Regions from separate parts of the Sideroxyarcus emersonii genome, predicted to be linked through region 1. Evidence: predicted binding sites of a transcription regulator. Region 1 holds the regulator's gene; each other region holds the start of a gene.
The links. Region 1 encodes sigma-54, which starts transcription at its own class of promoters, with help from an activator protein. Its sites were predicted from a motif close to TGGCACNNTTCCTGCT; they were not measured.

Region 1 (4,227 bases):
GGGCACGCTGGAGGCGCAGCTCGCGCCCTACCTGAAGTGATGTTCGCATCCCGCTTCACGGACAAGGCACGCGCATGGCTACCGCTGTTGCCGTTGCTGTTGCTGCTGGCCGCCACCTACTGGCTCAACCAGCAGGTACAGCCGCTGGCGCCGCTGTCGAGCCAGCAACGTCACGACATCGATTACGCGGTCGACAATTTCACTGCCATAACGCTGAACCCGCAAGGCCAGCCGCGCTACACCCTGGCAGCGGAGAAGCTCTGGCACTACCCGGACGACGACAGCACGCATCTGCAAATGCCCAAAATCACCAGCCTGTATGCGAATCGCCCGCCCACGCTCACCACGGCGCAGACCGGCATGATCTCCAGCAAGGGGGATGACGTATACCTGTATGACGATGTAAACATCTTGCGTCCAGCCAGCGGAGACATCGGCGAACAGCGTTTCGTCACCGGCTACCTGCATGTCATCCCCGACCGCGACTGGGCGGAGACAAACCAGTCGATCGTGATGACCAGCCGGCACGACATCATCCGTGCGGTCGGCATGGAACTCGACAACAAAGCGCGCACAGTCAGACTGCTGTCCAACGTCAGGGCAAACCATGAACCGCTCCATCCATAAAGCTGTCTGTTTCGGCCTGCTGCTGCTGTGCTGCGATCCGCTGTTCGCCGAGAATGCGGATCGCAGCAAGCCGATCCATCTCGAATCGGATCGCGTCCTCATCGACGATGCAAAACAGATCAGCATATTCGAAGGCAAAGTGGAATTGACACAGGGCACACTGCACATCATGGCAGAGAAAATCGTGATGACTCAGGACAAACAAGGCAACAGGCATTGCACCGCGACCGGCAATCTTGCCAGCTTCCGCCAGAAACACGAAGGCACCGACGAATACATGGAAGGCTACGGCGAACGCATCGAATACGACACCCTCGCCGAGACAATCGATTTTTTTGGCCAGGCGAAAGTCAAACGAGCCCAGGACGAAGTGGAGGGCGACCATATCTCGTACAGCACCCGCACTGAAATATTCCAGGGCAGCAGCGATCCGGCCCACGCGGACTCCTCCGAAAAAGGCCGTGTGCATGCAGTAATCCAGCCCAAGAACAAAGAACCGGCAGCCACCGATACAGACCCAAAGAATGCGCCCCTCACCATCCAGTCCAGCCCGACTCTATCCAGGCCCAAGCCATGAGTGAACTCCGAACCGTCTCCCTGAAAAAACGTTACCGCGCCCGCACCGTGGTGCAGGATGTCTCGCTGTCCGTGAAGAGCGGCGAAGTGGTCGGCTTGCTGGGACCGAATGGCGCGGGCAAGACCACCAGCTTCTACATGATCGTCGGCCTGGTCGCGGCGGACGGCGGCGAGATTTTCGTCGACAGCCAGGACGTCACGCACCTGCCCATCCATCGCCGTGCCCGCCTCGGCCTGGCCTACCTGCCGCAGGAAGCCTCCATCTTCCGCCGCCTCAGCGTGAGCGACAACATCCGTGCCGTGCTGGAATTGCAGGGCTATGCGCCGGCCGAGCTGGACGCACGGCTGGAGGCGCTGCTGAACGACCTGCATATCACCCACATCCGCGACAACCAGGCCATCAGCCTGTCCGGCGGCGAGCGGCGGCGCGTGGAGATCGCCCGCGCGCTGGCGACCGATCCGCGCTTCATCCTGCTCGACGAGCCCTTCGCCGGCGTCGATCCCATCGCCGTGCTGGACATCCAGAAGATCATCCGCTTCCTCAAGGAGCGCAGCATCGGCGTGCTGATCACCGACCACAACGTGCGCGAGACGCTGGGCATCTGCGACCGCGCCTACATCATCAACGCCGGCTCGGTGATGGCGGAAGGCAAGCCTGACGAAATCATCTATAATGAAGGCGTGAGGAAGGTGTATCTGGGCGAGCACTTCAAGTTATAAGATCGCACCGCCCACATACCACAACCCGGCAATGAAACACTCTCTCCAACTCAGGCAGTCCCAACAACTGATGCTCACGCCGCAGTTGCAGCAGGCTATCAAGCTGCTGCAACTGTCGACGCTCGAGATCAATCAGGAAGCGGCGCGCCTGCTGGACGAGAACCCCTTCCTCGAGCGCGAGGACGACACCACCAACCAGACGTACAGCGGTAACAGCAGCACCGACACGCCCGCCCCGTCCAGCAGCGCGGAAAGCGCCCCGGCCGAAGCGGAATCGCGCGACAGCGACAGCAGCGAATGGCCGGAGCCGTCGTTCTCGTCCTCATCCTCCTCCTCCTCCAGCCCCGACGACGAAGACGACGGCTATTCCGAGGTGGCTGCCGAAAAACCCAGCATGCGCGAACACCTGCTGTGGGAACTGAACATGAACCCGATGGACGAGCGCGACAAGAAGATCGTCGGCCTGCTCATCGATGCGCTGGACGAGAACGCCTACCTGTCGCAACCGCTGGAAGAGATCGCCGAACTGCTGCCGCCGGAACTGGACATCACGCTGGACGACCTGGAAACGGCACTGGTGCAGTTGCAGCACCTCGATGCGCCCGGCATCGGCGCGCGCAACCTGAGCGAATGCCTGTCCCTGCAGCTGCGCGCCATGCCGGAAGACCTGCCCGGCCGCGAACTGGCGTTGGCCATCGTCGGCCAGCACCTGGATCTGCTCGCCGCACGCGACTTCAACAAACTGAAGAAGGCCCTGCGCTGCGACGACAATGCCCTGCGCACCGCACAGGATCTGATCGTCCACCTGCAGCCCAAGCCCGGCTCCGCGTTCGAACACCGCGCAGCCGACTATGTCGTGCCGGACGTGCTGGTGGAACGCCACGGCGGCATCTGGCGCGCGCGGCTGAATCCGGAAGCGATGCCGCGCCTGCGCATCAACCAGGTGTATGCCAACATCCTGCAGCAGCGCAACGAGAAGAACGCGCAGGAGATGGCCGGCCAGTTGCAGGAAGCGCGCTGGTTCATCAAGAACCTGCAGCAGCGTTTCGAGACCATCCTGCGCGTGGCGCAGGCCATCGTCGAACGCCAGCGCCAGTTCTTCGAACACGGCGACATCGCCATGCGCCCGCTGGTGCTGCGCGAGATCGCCGAGCAGCTCGAACTGCACGAATCCACCATTTCGCGGGTCACCACGCAGAAGTTCATGCTCACCCCGCGCGGCATCTACGAATTCAAGTATTTCTTCGGCAGCGGCCTCGCCACCGAAGCCGGGGGCGCCTGTTCTTCCACCGCCATCCGCGCACTCATCAAGCAGCTGGTCAGCGAGGAAGATGCCAAACATCCGCTCACCGACAGTCGCATGTCCGAAATCCTGGCACAGCAGGGCATTTTGGTCGCCCGCCGTACCGTGGCAAAATACCGCGAGGGAATGAACATCCTTCCGGTAAATCTTCGTAAATCACTCTAACCATAAGGAGCAGGCCATGAACCTCAACCTCACAGGACGTCACCTCGAAATCACCCCGGCCATCCGCGAGCATGTGCTCAGCAAGCTGGACAAGGTCAAACGCCATTTCGACAACGTGATCGACATCAACGTGATCCTGTCGGTGGACAAACTGGTGCAGAAGGCCGAGGCCAACGTCCACGTCTCCGGCAAGAACATCTTCGCCGAGACCGAGGATAGCAACCTGTATGTGGCCATTGACGCACTGGTCGATTCGCTGGATCGCCAGGTGTTGAAACACAAGGAAAAACACACCGCGCGCCGCCACGACGAATCGGGCAAACACAGCGCAGCAGAATGAAGTCGATACGGGGCCATCAGCAATGATGGCCCCGTTTTTCCGTCACGGTGAAACAGCATGAGCCTGATCAGCAAGATACTAACCCCCGAGTGCGTGCTGCTGGATAACGAATCCGCCAGCAAGAAGCGCGTGTTCGAGCGCGTCGGACTGTTGTTCGAGAACACGCACCACATCGCACGCAGCCAGGTGTTCGACAGCCTGTTCGCGCGCGAAAAACTCGGCTCCACCGGACTGGGACAGGGCGTCGCCATCCCGCATGGCCGCGTGAAGGGTCTGCGCGATGCGGTCGCGGCTTTCGTTAAGATGCAGAACCCCATCCCGTTCGATGCACCGGACGGACTGCCGGTGAATTTCATTTTCGTGCTGCTGGTTCCCGAACGGGCGACCGACCTGCACCTGCAACTGCTGGGCGAACTGGCGCAGATGTTCTGCGACAAGTCGTTCCGCGACCGCCTGCAAGCCACCGACGACCCCGTGGCGATCCACAAACTGTTCA
Region 2 (4,227 bases), 440 kb from region 1:
CAGTTGACGCAGGATTCGATGATTTCGAGTGCCATGATCTATTCCTTCTTTAAATCAACTTTCATTAACTCGTCATTCCGGCGAAGGCCGGAATCCAGATGATTAAATACATTCCGCGAAGCGGGACAACATCACGGTTTTGTCCGTTCTACGGGACATATTTTTTCACTGGATTCCGGCCTTCGCCGGAATGACGTAGTTTTACGATTCGTTATGCCACTTTCTGCTGTTCGTCCAATTTCGGTTCCAGCTTGCCCGCCACGCGCATCTCGTCGTACACCTTGAGCACGGCATCCTCGATGGCTTCCATCGCATGCTCGCCGTTGGGCTGGATGCCGGCGGCTTCCAGTGGCCCCCAGGGTTCGTAGCCGACCTTGCTGCACAGCACCACTTCACAGCCGGCCAGTTCGCGGATGGTCACATCCAGCGCGCTTTCGCCGTCGCCGCAGGTGTCGCCCCCTTCGCAATAGGGGATGGTCTTACGGTGGCCGATGAAGCGCACGCCTTCGGACGAGGCTTCGTAGATCAGGAACTCGCTGGCGTGGCCGAAGTGTTCGTTGATCACGCCGCCGCCCTTGGTGGCAACCGCCATCAGCACAGGGCGCGCAGGAATTAACAATTGCTTTTCACTATTGCTTCCTCGCCCGCTTGCGGGAGAGGATTGAGGTGAGGGAGATCCTTTGAGGCCCTGGATGTTGACCAGTTGCACCTTGGCTTCTTTCGCCAGTCGCTTGCTCTCCAGTTCTTCGTTGATGGCCGCATGCACCTCGGCGCGCATTTTCATCGCTTCGGGATAGTTGATCTCCATCGCCTCGATCTTGTCCATCGTGAACTCGGCACCGCGATCCTCGCCCAGCAGGCCCACCGCATCGGCGCGGCATTGGCGGCAGTGGCGCATCATGTTCATGTCGCCGGCGCAGGCATCCTGCAGCGCCTGCAATTCGTCATGGGTCGGGCCGCGCTGGCCGGTGAGACCGTAGAACGTGCCGTGCTCGGCTTCGGAGATCAGCGGCATCACGTTGTGCAGGAAGGCCCCCTTGGATTTGACGATCTTCGAGACTTCTTCCAGGTGCTTGTCGTTCACGCCCGGGATCATCACCGAATTCACCTTCACCAGGATGCCCCTGGCGACCAGCATCTCCAGTCCCTTCTGCTGCTGTTCGATCAGGATGGCTGCCGCTTCGCGTCCCTTGATGCGCTTGTTCTTCCAGAAGATCCACGGATAGATCTGCGCGCCCACATCGGGATCGACGCAGTTGATGGTGATGGTGACGTGATCGATGTTGTGCTTGGACAGCTCCTCCACATGTTCCGGCAACGACAGGCCGTTGGTCGACACGCACAGCTTGATGTCCGGTGCCTGCTCGGCCAGCTGGCGGAAAGTGGAGAAGGTGCGCTCCGGGTTGGCCAAAGGATCGCCGGGGCCGGCGATGCCCAGCACCGTCATTTGCGGGATGGTGGCCGCGACGGCCAATACTTTTTTCACCGCCTGGTCCGGGTGATGCAACTCCGACACCACGCCCGGCCGCGACTCGTTGGCGCAGTCGTATTTGCGGTTGCAGTAATTGCACTGGATATTGCAGGCCGGTGCCACCGCCACATGCATGCGCGCGAAGTAGTGGTGCGCCTCCTCGGAATAACAGGGATGGTTGAACACCTTCTGGCGGATATGTTCCGGCAGATGGTTCATCTGGTCGTCGGTCGATCCGCACGATCCGGCGGAGCAGCCGCTTTTGGGGGCTTCGGTTGCAGTATTGTTGATGACGGGTAGTTGCACGATGTGTCCTCCGCTAAGGTCTGGCTGGGTATGAGCAAGCAGCGTGCCCGGCAGTTTGCGCTGGCTAACCGATTGTTTTATATGTGTCGAGTGCGCATGACATGCCCCGCTGTTGTAAATGGCACACAACAGCGGCACCAGCTTGTGGCGAAGGCGACAAAATCTTCATGCCGCCGTCATCGGGGTGGCAGGTTGGGCGGCCAATCGCGCATCGGCTCAGCGGGTTAGCACGAGCAGCAGGGAAAAAGCGTGGCTGGCACTGTATTTGCCTCTATCCCGGCCATGAAACATCATCTCGACTGGTCTGCTTACGAAACCGCGGGGCAGGGCGATGCCTATGCCGGCATCCCCGCCGCGGGGGGCGATTTTGCCAAGGCCGTGGCGGTATGCATCAGCGACAAGCTGTGCCAGCGCACACCCAAAGGCGTGATGTGTCCGAGCTTCCGCGTCACCGGCGATGCCGCGCACTCGCCCGGCGGCAGGGTGAAGGTGCTGAAAGCCGCATTGAACGGCGAACTGGGGACAAGGGCTTTCGCCAGCGATGAGCTGGCGCAGGCGATGGAACTCTGCGTCGGCTGCAAGGGATGCAAGCGCGAATGCGCCAACCAGGTCGACATGGCTGCCATCAAGATCGAATATCAGGCGCAGAACAATGCACTGAAGGGGGTGTCGCATCGCGACTGGCTGATGGCGCACCTGCCGGACTGGCTGCGGTATCGGCGCACATTGCGCAGCCTGATCCGTTGGCGCAATCGCGCGCCGTGGCTGGCGCAACTGGGCGAATTCGTTCTCGGTATCGCGGCGGGGCGCCGCTTGCCAGAACCCGCGGCGGCAGCGTACAAGGCCCCCTCTGTGCGGAGCGCGCCGGATAAAAGCGACCGGGACGTGGTTCTGTTCGTCGACACCTTTGCCATGCACTTCGAGCCGGACATCGCCGAGGCGGCTCACCAGGTGTTGAGCGCCGCAGGCTATCGCGTCGCCACCCTGCAGGCCGCACCGGATGACGATCCTGGGCGCGCCCTGTGCTGCGGGCGTACCTGGCTGTCGCTGGGGCAGGTGGAGCGCGCGCGGGCCGAGGCTCGGCGCATGCAGGATGCATTGCGTCCTGCGCTGGAAAGCGGGATACCCATCGTCGGGCTGGAACCTTCATGCATCCTGTCCTTGCGCGACGACCACCTGAAACTCGGTCTGGGAGAGCGCGCTGTGGCCTTGTCCAGGCAGGTCTATCTGCTGGAGGAATTCATCGCGCGCGAGCACGACCGCAAGCGCTTCACGCTCGAATTCAAGCCGCTGCCGCCGGGCAGGACACTGGTGCAAGGACATTGCCACCAGAAAGCGGTCGGTGCGATGAAGTCGTTGCGCAAGGTATTGCGCCTGATCCCCGAGTTCGAATTCGAGTTCATCGAATCGAGCTGTTGCGGCATGGCCGGCAGCTTCGGGCTGGAGGCCGAGCATGCCGACATCTCCATGCGCATGGCGGAGATCGACTTGCTGCCCGCGTTGCGCGGCGTGCCGGATGCTGCCGTCCTGGCGAATGGTTTCTCCTGCCGCCACCAGATACGCGAAGGCGCACAGCGCCAGGCGAGGCATGTGGCATTGCTGCTGCGCGATGCATTGAAGCAAGGGGCATCATGCTGACGGGCGCGATGCTGGGACTGCTGGAACAGCTCGGACTGGACATCATCACCCTGACCGAAGGCCTCAGTGAAGCGGAGTTCTTTTCCAGCCGGCTGGCTCGTGTCCAGGCCCTGCAAAGGTTGGGCAGCATGACCCGGACTATTGCCGACCTGCCTGTCGAGGTGCGGCAGCGCATGCCCGGGATCGACTGGGCGGCGTGGGAAGCCCTGGCGGCAATCCTGCCCGGCAATGCGCATCATCCCCTGCAGATATGGGTGGCCGTGCAGGAACTCACCCCGCTGACCGTGTTGCGGTTGAAACACTACAGGAAGCAGCAGCCGCAGCTGTTTTCCATCGTGCCGTGATTGATCATGCACGGCGAGAGACGGATCCTGACGCGCGCAGCCCCCGGCTGCCATGATCTTGTTTCAGCTGGGGAGGACGTATCCGCGTTCCCGGAACAGCCTGATACAAGCATCCACGGCTGCAGGTTCGTAAAGCTTGCCTTTGTTGAGCGCAATTTCCTGCAGTGCAGCATCGATTCCCAGACCGGGCCGATATGGGCGGTGAGACGTCATCGATTCCACCACATCGGCTACCGCTATGATTTTCGCTTCGAGCAGGATCTGCTCCCCTTTCAGCCCCTGCGGATAACCTGAACCGTTGAGGCGCTCGTGGTGCTGCAGCACGATCCGGGCGATCGGCCAGGGGAAATCGATGGATTTGAGAATCTCATACCCGCTTTGGGCATGCTGTTTGATGAGTTCGAATTCGAGCGGGGTGAGCCGCCCCGGCTTGCTCAGGATCTCCGCCGGAATCTGGATCTTGCCTAC
Region 3 (4,227 bases), 680 kb from region 1:
GCTGGTGGTGGATAACGAATTCATGCGCAGCCGTGTGGAACAGATGCGCGACGGCGTTGAGCGTGGCGAGAGCATCTTGCGCACGGCGACGGCGACCGGGGTGTTCAACCCCACCGTCCTGCAAATGATCGCCGTGGGCGAAGAGACGGGCGACATGGACGGCCTCATGTTCGAGATCGCCGGCATGTACGAGCGCGAAGTGGAATACGAGATCAAGACCCTGAGCGCGAACATCGAGCCCATCCTGATTGTCCTGCTGGGCGGCCTGGTATTGGTGCTGGCGCTGGGTATCTTCCTGCCGATGTGGGATCTGGGCAAGGTGGCATTGCATCGATGATCAACCCGGTACGGAGTGCTGAGTACCAAGTGCGGAGTGGCGCGCGTGCCACTCCGCACTCCGCACTCCGCACTCAAAACTGTCATGGCTTCACCCTCCTCGAACTCATCGTCGTTGTTTCCATTGTGGCGATCCTGGCGGGCCTGTTCCTCAGCCGTATCCCGTATTACCAGGAACAGGCTGAGAAGACGGCCATGGAGCAGGTCGTCGGGGCATTGCAAAGCGCCTTGGTGATGCGGACGGGTTCCTTGATGGTGCACGGTGCGGCCAACGCAAAGGAACTCAATGCGCTTGCCAACGACAATCCGATGAACTGGTTGCAGCAGAAGCCCGGCAGTTATGCGGGCGAATTTTTTGATCCGACGGACAGGACGGTCATGCCGGGACACTGGATGTTCGACCTGAAGTCGCACGACCTGATCTATGTGCTGGAGCGCAGCGATTATTTCACGCCCGGCAAGGATGGCCGGAAATGGATACGCTTCCACGTCCAATTGCAGTTCGAGCTTCCGGCTGGCGTGGCGGCGAGCGGTCCGAAAGAATTGGCTTCATCCCTGTTTATACCTGTCGAGCCTTATCGCTGGCTTGATTGAGCAGCGAATATGCCAAACCGGCGATAGCTTGACTCGTTTGCAGAAGAGGGGGAACTGCTGCACCTACAGTCACAGCTGCGCTATGATGCAGGAGGGTCAGCATAGTGCCTGTCCTGTCGGACTAATGCGCGAGGTGCCAAGATTGAGTCCAATCGTCGAATCGTTGTTATTGCGTTCCTTTGTCATTTTCCTGATGGTGGGCGGCCTGGCGGGCCTGGTCGTCGGTGTGCTGCTGATCTTCAGTCCGCATCGCATCAGCGCAATCGGCATCGTCCTCAATCGCTGGATATCCACTCGGCACATAAATCAGGCACTGGATCGTACGGTGACGCTAGACCCCTGGTTCTACCGCCATCACCGCACCAGTGCGGGACTGATCCTGCTGGCTGCAGGATATATCCTCTATGCTTTCACTGTCGGTCTGGATCGGCACAGCGCCGTCATCGAGTTCGCCAGGCGATTCAACCTGCCTGCCGGTTTGGCGAGTGGATTGCTGGATGGGCTGGTGCTTGCAACATTGCTGGGCGCATTGCTGGCGATTTTCGTCAGTTTGTTCCTGCTGCTGCGCCCCAGCCTGTTGCGCGATTTCGAACAGGCTTCGAATCGCTGGATTTCGCTGCGCAAGGCATTGAAACCCATGGAGATCCGCCGTACCGGCTTGGATGAATATGTCCTCAAACATGCCCGTCAGGCCGGTATCCTGTTGATGATCGGCAGTCTGTATGTGCTGGCACTGCTGGCGACCTGGATCGGACATTAATGTCGACTTCCCGTCAGCAAACCCTTTAAATTTGCGCCATAACCCATTGCTGCGAGGCAATTTTATATTTGCAACCTGGCACGATTTTAGCTACATTTGACAGAGACCGATTATGACGTTGGACGTTGCGACGCTCGACGAAAGAAATCAGTCCGATAAAATGGGGCTGCGGCCCCTAACATTTAGGAGAGATATTATGAAAAAGCAACAAGGTTTTACATTGATCGAATTGATCGTGGTGATCGTGATTCTGGGTATCTTGGCAGCAACAGCACTACCAAGATTCTTGGATGTTCAGCAGTCTGCAAAAGTTGCGGCGCTTACTGGTGCGGCTGGCGCGATTAATTCAGCTGCTAACTTGGCGCACGCAGCGCAATTGGTTGCCGGTACAGCATCTAATGCTTCGGTCACATTGGGAGGATCTACTGTGACTATGATTAATGGTTATCCAGATACCAATACGGCAACCGGTATATTGTTTGCGGCTAACATTACAGCTAATGATTGGACGGTGACTGGCGGTAATACCGTTCAATTGAAAAATGGCCCATCGGCCACCTGTCAAGTGGTTTATACCCCGGCGACGGCTACTCTTGGTCCTCAGGTTGTCACTACCTCTTCGGGTTGCTAAAAAATATTTCTGAGGCTTGCGTAAGGTAGATTTTATTTGTGCAAGCGACTGATCCGATGTTAGTGCGGGGGGGGGCGAAGCCCCCCCCCGGTTTTTATATGAAGTATGTTTGCTTTACTGTAAACGAATTGAGCTTGTAGCCTATGGTGCTATACATGCGATTACGTGACGGACAGGCGAAGACTAAAAAGTGTAAATCTACAAAACATTCTTGCTCGCAAGAGGGGAATGGTTCGATTTTTGGATCTTTGAATAGCCAACGTGGCTTTACGATAGCCGAACTGATTGCCGTCATTGTCATCCTGGGCATCGTTGCGGCGGTGGCGATCCCGCGGTTTTTTGACCGCAACCTGTTCGACAGCCGCAGTTTCTACGACCAGGTCATCGCCACATTGCGCTATGCGCAGAAGTCAGCCATCGCAGAACATGGCTTTGTTTGCGTGGGGTATGCCGCGAACGGTATCACGCTGACTTATGGTGCGACTGCTGCCTGCGGCAGCAATCTGACGAGCCCGACCGGGCAGACGCCCTACGCCATTACTGCCCCGAACGGGGTGACATTGAGCGGCGGGACGGCATTCAGTTTCGATGCATTGGGCAGGCCCAGTGCCGCACAAAGCATTACGGTGAGCGGCTATGCGGCCGCCATTACGGTCGAAGCGGAGACCGGCTATGTCCACTAGAACTTCGTTCATGCGCGAACGGGGGATCAGCCTGGTCGAGCTGATCATGTTCATCGTCATCGTCAGCGCCGCGCTCACCGGCATATTGCTGGTGATGAACCAGGTCACCGGGCACAGCGCCGATCCGCTCATACGCAAGCAGGCGCTGGCGATCGCCGAATCGATGCTGGAAGAGATCAGGCTGCAGGACTTGTCTGGCACTTCCTGCACGGGCGTGCTGGGGGCCAATGCGCTGCGCGCAAATGCCAGTTCCGTCTGCGATTACAACGGCTACAGCACTACGGGCGGCATCCGCGATTTCTCCACCAATGCCGTGGTGCCGGGGTTGGGCAGTTACAACATCAATGGCGTCGCCGTGACGCAGATCTCCTCGCTGGGGGGCACCAGCATCACGGCGGGCAGCGGTGTGATGATCACGGTCACGGTTGCCGACCCGACGGGGGCGACCGTGAGTGCCACGGGTTACAGGGCGGGCAATTGATGAGTGCGCCTTGCAAATCGCAGAGCGGATTCACGCTGGTCGAGATGATCGTGGTGATCGTCATCACCGGCATCATCGGCGGCATGGTGGCGATATTCCTGCGTGCGCCGGTGCAGGGTTATATGGACAGCACGCGCCGCGCCGAGATGACCAACATCGCCGATACGGCCTTGCGCAGGCTGGCGCGCGACCTGCATGCGGCGGTGCCCAACAGCGTGCGCCTGCCGTCCCCGGCCGGCTCGTCGTATTTCGAATTCATGCCGACCCGCGATGGCGGACGTTACCGGGTGAATCCGACCGGCGGCAGCGGCAGCTGCGGTGCAGCGGGAGACGATCTCGATTTCACCGTGGCGGATACCTGCTTCGAGATCGTCGGATCGCCGATCACTTTTTATAGCGGTGACGCGGTCGTCATCGGCAGTACCCAATCCGACGGCAGCCTGCCCTACCAGGCGGTGACCTCGGCGAATGGCGTGCGGCGTATGCTCGCCGCTGCAGGCGTGGGAACGAACGGATTTGTGAAGATCGTTTCAACCGTGCCGTTCCCGGCTTCCTCGGAGCTGGATGGTCGGCGTTTCGCGGTGGTGCCGTATGACCAGCAGGCGGTGACCTATGCATGCCTGAATCCCGGCACTGATGCGAATGGCGATGGTACCGGTACGCTCACCCGCTATTGGGCCTATGGCTTCAAGGTGACCCAGCTGGCGCCCCCGCTGGCGGGCGCGAGCGCGATCCTGGCCGA
Region 4 (4,227 bases), 480 kb from region 1:
GCGACGGCTATGCCCGGTTCGAGAGTGAACACAGGAGAAAAGATGGCAGCATCTTTCCGGTACAGGTTGTCACGACCTTCGCCCCCATGTCGCAAGGGCGAATTTTCGCTTTCGTAATGGATCTTAGCCAGCGCAAACAGGCGGAAGAGGCGCTGCGTCTGGCAGCCATGGTGTACGAAAACAGCAGCGAAGCGATCCTGGTCACCGATGCCGACAACCTGATCATCGCGGTCAATCCGGCCTTCGAGCAGATGACGGGATACGCTGCGGCAGAAGTGCTTGGAAAAAATCCGCGGATGTTCAAATCCGGGCGGCATGACCGGGACTTCTATCATTCCATGTGGAACGCATTGAACACGGATGGTTACTGGCATGGGGAGGTATGGGACAGACGCAAGAACGGCGAAGAGTACATCAAGCTGCTGACCATCAACGTCATCAGGGATGACAAGGGTGCGAGCTATCGTTATGTAGCCCTCTTCACCGATATCACCGAGCGCAAGAAAATCGAAGAGCTGATGTGGAGGCAGGCAAATTATGATTCGCTCACCAAACTGCCGAATCGCCAGATGTTCCATGACCGGCTGGAGCAGGAAGCCAAGAAAGCGCATCGCGCCGGACTGGCGATGGCGTTGCTGCTGATCGATCTTGATCGGTTCAAGGAAGTGAATGACACGCTCGGGCATGACATGGGCGATATATTGTTGATCGAGGCTGCGCGGCGGATCAGCACCTGTGTGCGCGAATCGGATACGGTCGCCCGGCTGGGGGGTGACGAGTTCATCGTCATCCTGTCCGAACTTGAGGATATAGCAAGTATTGATCGTGTCGCCCAGAACATCCTTGACTTCCTGGCTGATCCATTCAAGCTCGATGCCGAGCCGGCCTATATTTCCGCCAGCATCGGCATATCGCTTTACCCGAACGATGCGACCGAACTGGATATCCTGTTCAAGAACGCCGATCAGGCGATGTATGTCGCCAAGTATGCGGGGCGCAACCGCTTCAACTACTTTACGAAAGACATGCAGAAGGCTGCGCAGGCGCGCATGCACCTCGCCAACGATCTGCGCATCGCTGTAACAGCCGGGCAGTTCCGTGTCCATTACCAGCCCATCGTGGAGATGTGCAGCGGCCGGACATACAAGGCGGAAGCCTTGATACGCTGGCAGCATCCTGAGCGCGGCATGGTCAGTCCGATGGACTTTATTCCGTTGGCGGAAGAGACCGGTTTGATCGTTCTGATCGGCGAATGGGTGTTCAGGCAGGCCGTGCAGCAGGTCGTGCAGTGGCGCAGCAAATTTCACCCGTCGTTCCAGATCAGCGTCAACAAATCGCCGGTACAGATTCGGCATGCCGAATCCGTCTCGTGGCCAGAGTATCTTGAACAGCAGCACGTGAGCGGTGACGGTATCACCGTGGAGATCACCGAGGGATTGCTGCTGGATGCCGAGGTCGAGATCAACAAAAAACTGTTGAGATTCCGCGATGCAGGCATCCAGGTGGCGATCGATGACTTCGGCACGGGTTACTCGTCGCTTTCCTATCTCAAGGAATTCGACATCGACTACCTGAAGATCGACCAGTCCTTCGTGCGAAACCTCGGCCCGGAAACAAACGATCTCGCGCTTTGCGAGGCCATCATCGTGATGGCGCACAAGCTGGGTTTCAAAGTGATCGCAGAGGGCGTGGAGACTAGCGCGCAACACGACTTGCTGGCTGCCGCAGGATGCGATTACGGACAGGGATATCTGTACTCCAGACCATTGCCACCGGATGAATTCGAGCAGTGGCTGGCCGGCAAGTACGATTGAAGGTCTGCATCAGCTCTGCGCATATCCGGGAATGTGCATGAGGCCATGCTGCTGGTTCAAAAGCCAAGTCAATACGCTGCAATACTCACTTCATACAACCCGCCGATCACGGTGTACTCGTCTTCGCCCTGCAGCATGCCCGGCAGCAATCTCGTATGGCAGAACACCTTGGCCAGCGGCACCTGTGCGGTGAGCAGGTAGTCGCCGAACTCGTCGGCGCGCTCGCGGTTGGCGGTGAACGAGCTCAGGCTGTTGAACAGCACCACTCTGCGTTTGTCGTCCAGCGTGGCCAGCGTCTCATAGTCGTCCACGCGGTTCACGCCGCGATACAGGGTGAGATGTGCCTGGCCGGGATGCCGGCGTGCGAGCTCGTATTGGCAATAGGAGTAGAGCAGGTCGAACTGCGATTCCAGCGCATTGGTTCCATACAGCGCCGTCGCTCGCATCTCCAGGTAGCGGCGGTAAGCTTCACCCGACAGGTCGCGTATCTGTCCGCCGTGGTGTCTGGGCAGCAATCCGAAACGCGATTCCACCCAACCCTTCAGTGCCGCACCTTCGCGGCCATCCGCATCGAAGCTCCAGCCGCGCACCATGCGCAGGTAATCGGCTTTCTGTCTCTTGTGTGTCGCCTTGGATGTGTAGCCTGCCTGTTCCGGTTCGTCGAGGTAGAACGAGGCGTTCATGTGCATGGTGAATGCGTCGGCTCTTTCTTTTGCGTCTGCGATCCCGGCCAGCAGCGCAAACAGGCCGCGATGGAATTGGGCGACGCCGTCGAGTTCGAGTGCGACGGGGGAGTGCTGGAAGGTGAGTCCGCCGAGGATGTCGGCGGGCAGGTTGCAGCGGTTGATGGGCAGTCGTGCCGTGCGCGGCAGGGCGACATTCTGGCTTGTCGGCACTGCTACAAAGGCCGGATCTTTGTTGCGTTCCACATCCGCAGGTGTGTTGTGCGCTGAATAATTTTTCTCAAGCATTTCATGCGGTTGTGCGTTTGTCGGACGGGTGGCACGGAGCTTGCGATGTAGAAGGTGCGAGCGACAGTTTTCAATCGCGATTCAAATTTGGCAACCTCTAAGGAGACTAACATGGCACTGCGTCAATGCGCAATTTACGGGAAGGGTGGGATCGGCAAGTCCACCACGACCCAGAACCTGGTGGCAGCCCTGGCTGAAGCCGGCAAGAAAGTGATGATCGTCGGCTGCGACCCCAAGGCCGATTCCACCCGTCTGATCCTGCACTCCAAGGCGCAGAACTCCGTGATGGAACTGGCCGCCGAAGCGGGCAGCGTGGAAGACCTCGAACTGGAAGACGTGCTGTCCGTCGGTTTCGGCGGCGTGAAGTGTGTCGAGTCCGGTGGCCCTGAGCCCGGCGTCGGTTGCGCAGGCCGCGGCGTGATCACCGCCATCAACTTCCTCGAAGAAGAAGGCGCGTATGACGAAGACCTCGACTTCGTGTTCTACGACGTGCTGGGCGACGTGGTGTGCGGCGGTTTCGCGATGCCGATCCGCGAGAACAAGGCGCAGGAGATCTACATCGTGTGTTCCGGCGAGATGATGGCGATGTATGCCGCCAACAACATCGCCAAGGGCATCGTGAAGTATGCGAATTCCGGCGGCGTACGTCTGGCCGGCCTGATCTGCAACAGCCGCAACACCGACCGCGAAGACGAACTCATCATGGCCCTGGCTGCAAAACTGGGTACGCAGATGATCCACTTCATCCCGCGCGACAACGCAGTGCAGCACGCCGAGATCCGTCGTATGACCGTGATCGAATACGATCCGAAGGCGAAGCAAGGCGACGAGTACCGCGCATTGGCGAAGAAGATTGTGGAGAACAAGAAGTTTGTGATTCCCACTCCAATCACCATGGACGAGCTGGAAGCGTTGCTGATGGAATTCGGCATCATGGAAGCAGAGGACGAATCCATCATCGGCAAGGCGGCAGTGGCAGCCTGAAACTGCAAAACCATTTAGCTGCAGAGGACGCAGAGAGGGTTTGCGGAGAAACGCGAACAGAGTCCGGAAATGCCAATCCGCCGGTTTTACGGTGTTGTCTTTCTCTCTGGTCTCTGTGAACTCTGTGGCAAAAATGTTTTTGACTTTGCAGTGTGTGCCGGGTAATTCCCGGCCACCCCAACCCTGACAGACTCCACAGATTGGTGGGTCAATAAAGGAGAATGAAATGACAGCATTGACACGCGAAGAGACCGAAGCCCTCATTCAGGAGGTGCTCGAGGTCTATCCCGAGAAAGCCAAGAAAGACCGCGCCAAGCACCTGGCGGTCAACGATCAATCCATCGAGCAGTCCAAGAAGTGCATCACCTCCAACCGCAAATCGCTGCCGGGCGTGATGACCATCCGCGGTTGCGCCTACGCCGGTTCCAAGGGCGTGGTGTGGGGCCCGATCAAGGACA

Region 2: a site for sigma-54 is predicted at 1,811-1,826, ahead of nifB (nitrogenase cofactor biosynthesis protein NifB). Genes of this name have one in related genera too.
Region 3: a site for sigma-54 is predicted at 1,767-1,782, ahead of L6418_RS13455 (type II secretion system protein). Genes of this name have one in related genera too.
Region 4: a site for sigma-54 is predicted at 2,815-2,830, ahead of nifH (nitrogenase iron protein). Genes of this name have one in related genera too.

Annotation. Positions count from the first base shown of each region.
Region 1 covers NZ_AP023423.1:347,789-352,015, reverse strand. The annotation lists gene L6418_RS01670 (HAD family hydrolase) at 1-40, shown strand, start outside; gene lptC (LPS export ABC transporter periplasmic protein LptC) at 40-627, shown strand; gene lptA (lipopolysaccharide transport periplasmic protein LptA) at 608-1,204, shown strand; gene lptB (LPS export ABC transporter ATP-binding protein) at 1,201-1,923, shown strand; gene L6418_RS01650 (RNA polymerase factor sigma-54) at 1,955-3,391, shown strand; gene hpf (ribosome hibernation-promoting factor, HPF/YfiA family) at 3,408-3,731, shown strand; gene L6418_RS01640 (PTS sugar transporter subunit IIA) at 3,789-4,227, shown strand, end outside.
Region 2 covers NZ_AP023423.1:784,683-788,909, forward strand. The annotation lists gene L6418_RS03865 (ferredoxin) at 1-35, opposite strand, end outside; gene nifB (nitrogenase cofactor biosynthesis protein NifB) at 212-1,777, opposite strand; gene L6418_RS03875 ((Fe-S)-binding protein) at 2,027-3,415, shown strand; gene L6418_RS03880 (hypothetical protein) at 3,409-3,759, shown strand; gene L6418_RS03885 (HD-GYP domain-containing protein) at 3,823-4,227, opposite strand, start outside.
Region 3 covers NZ_AP023423.1:2,408,922-2,413,148, reverse strand. The annotation lists gene L6418_RS11640 (type II secretion system F family protein) at 1-337, shown strand, start outside; gene L6418_RS11635 (type II secretion system protein) at 334-930, shown strand; gene L6418_RS11630 (hypothetical protein) at 1,073-1,690, shown strand; gene L6418_RS13455 (type II secretion system protein) at 1,887-2,321, shown strand; gene L6418_RS11620 (type II secretion system protein) at 2,570-3,004, shown strand; gene L6418_RS11615 (type II secretion system protein) at 2,994-3,485, shown strand; gene L6418_RS11610 (type II secretion system protein J) at 3,485-4,227, shown strand, end outside.
Region 4 covers NZ_AP023423.1:825,269-829,495, forward strand. The annotation lists gene L6418_RS04035 (PAS domain S-box protein) at 1-1,814, shown strand, start outside; gene L6418_RS04040 (NAD(+)--dinitrogen-reductase ADP-D-ribosyltransferase) at 1,883-2,743, opposite strand; gene nifH (nitrogenase iron protein) at 2,897-3,769, shown strand; gene nifD (nitrogenase molybdenum-iron protein alpha chain) at 3,996-4,227, shown strand, end outside.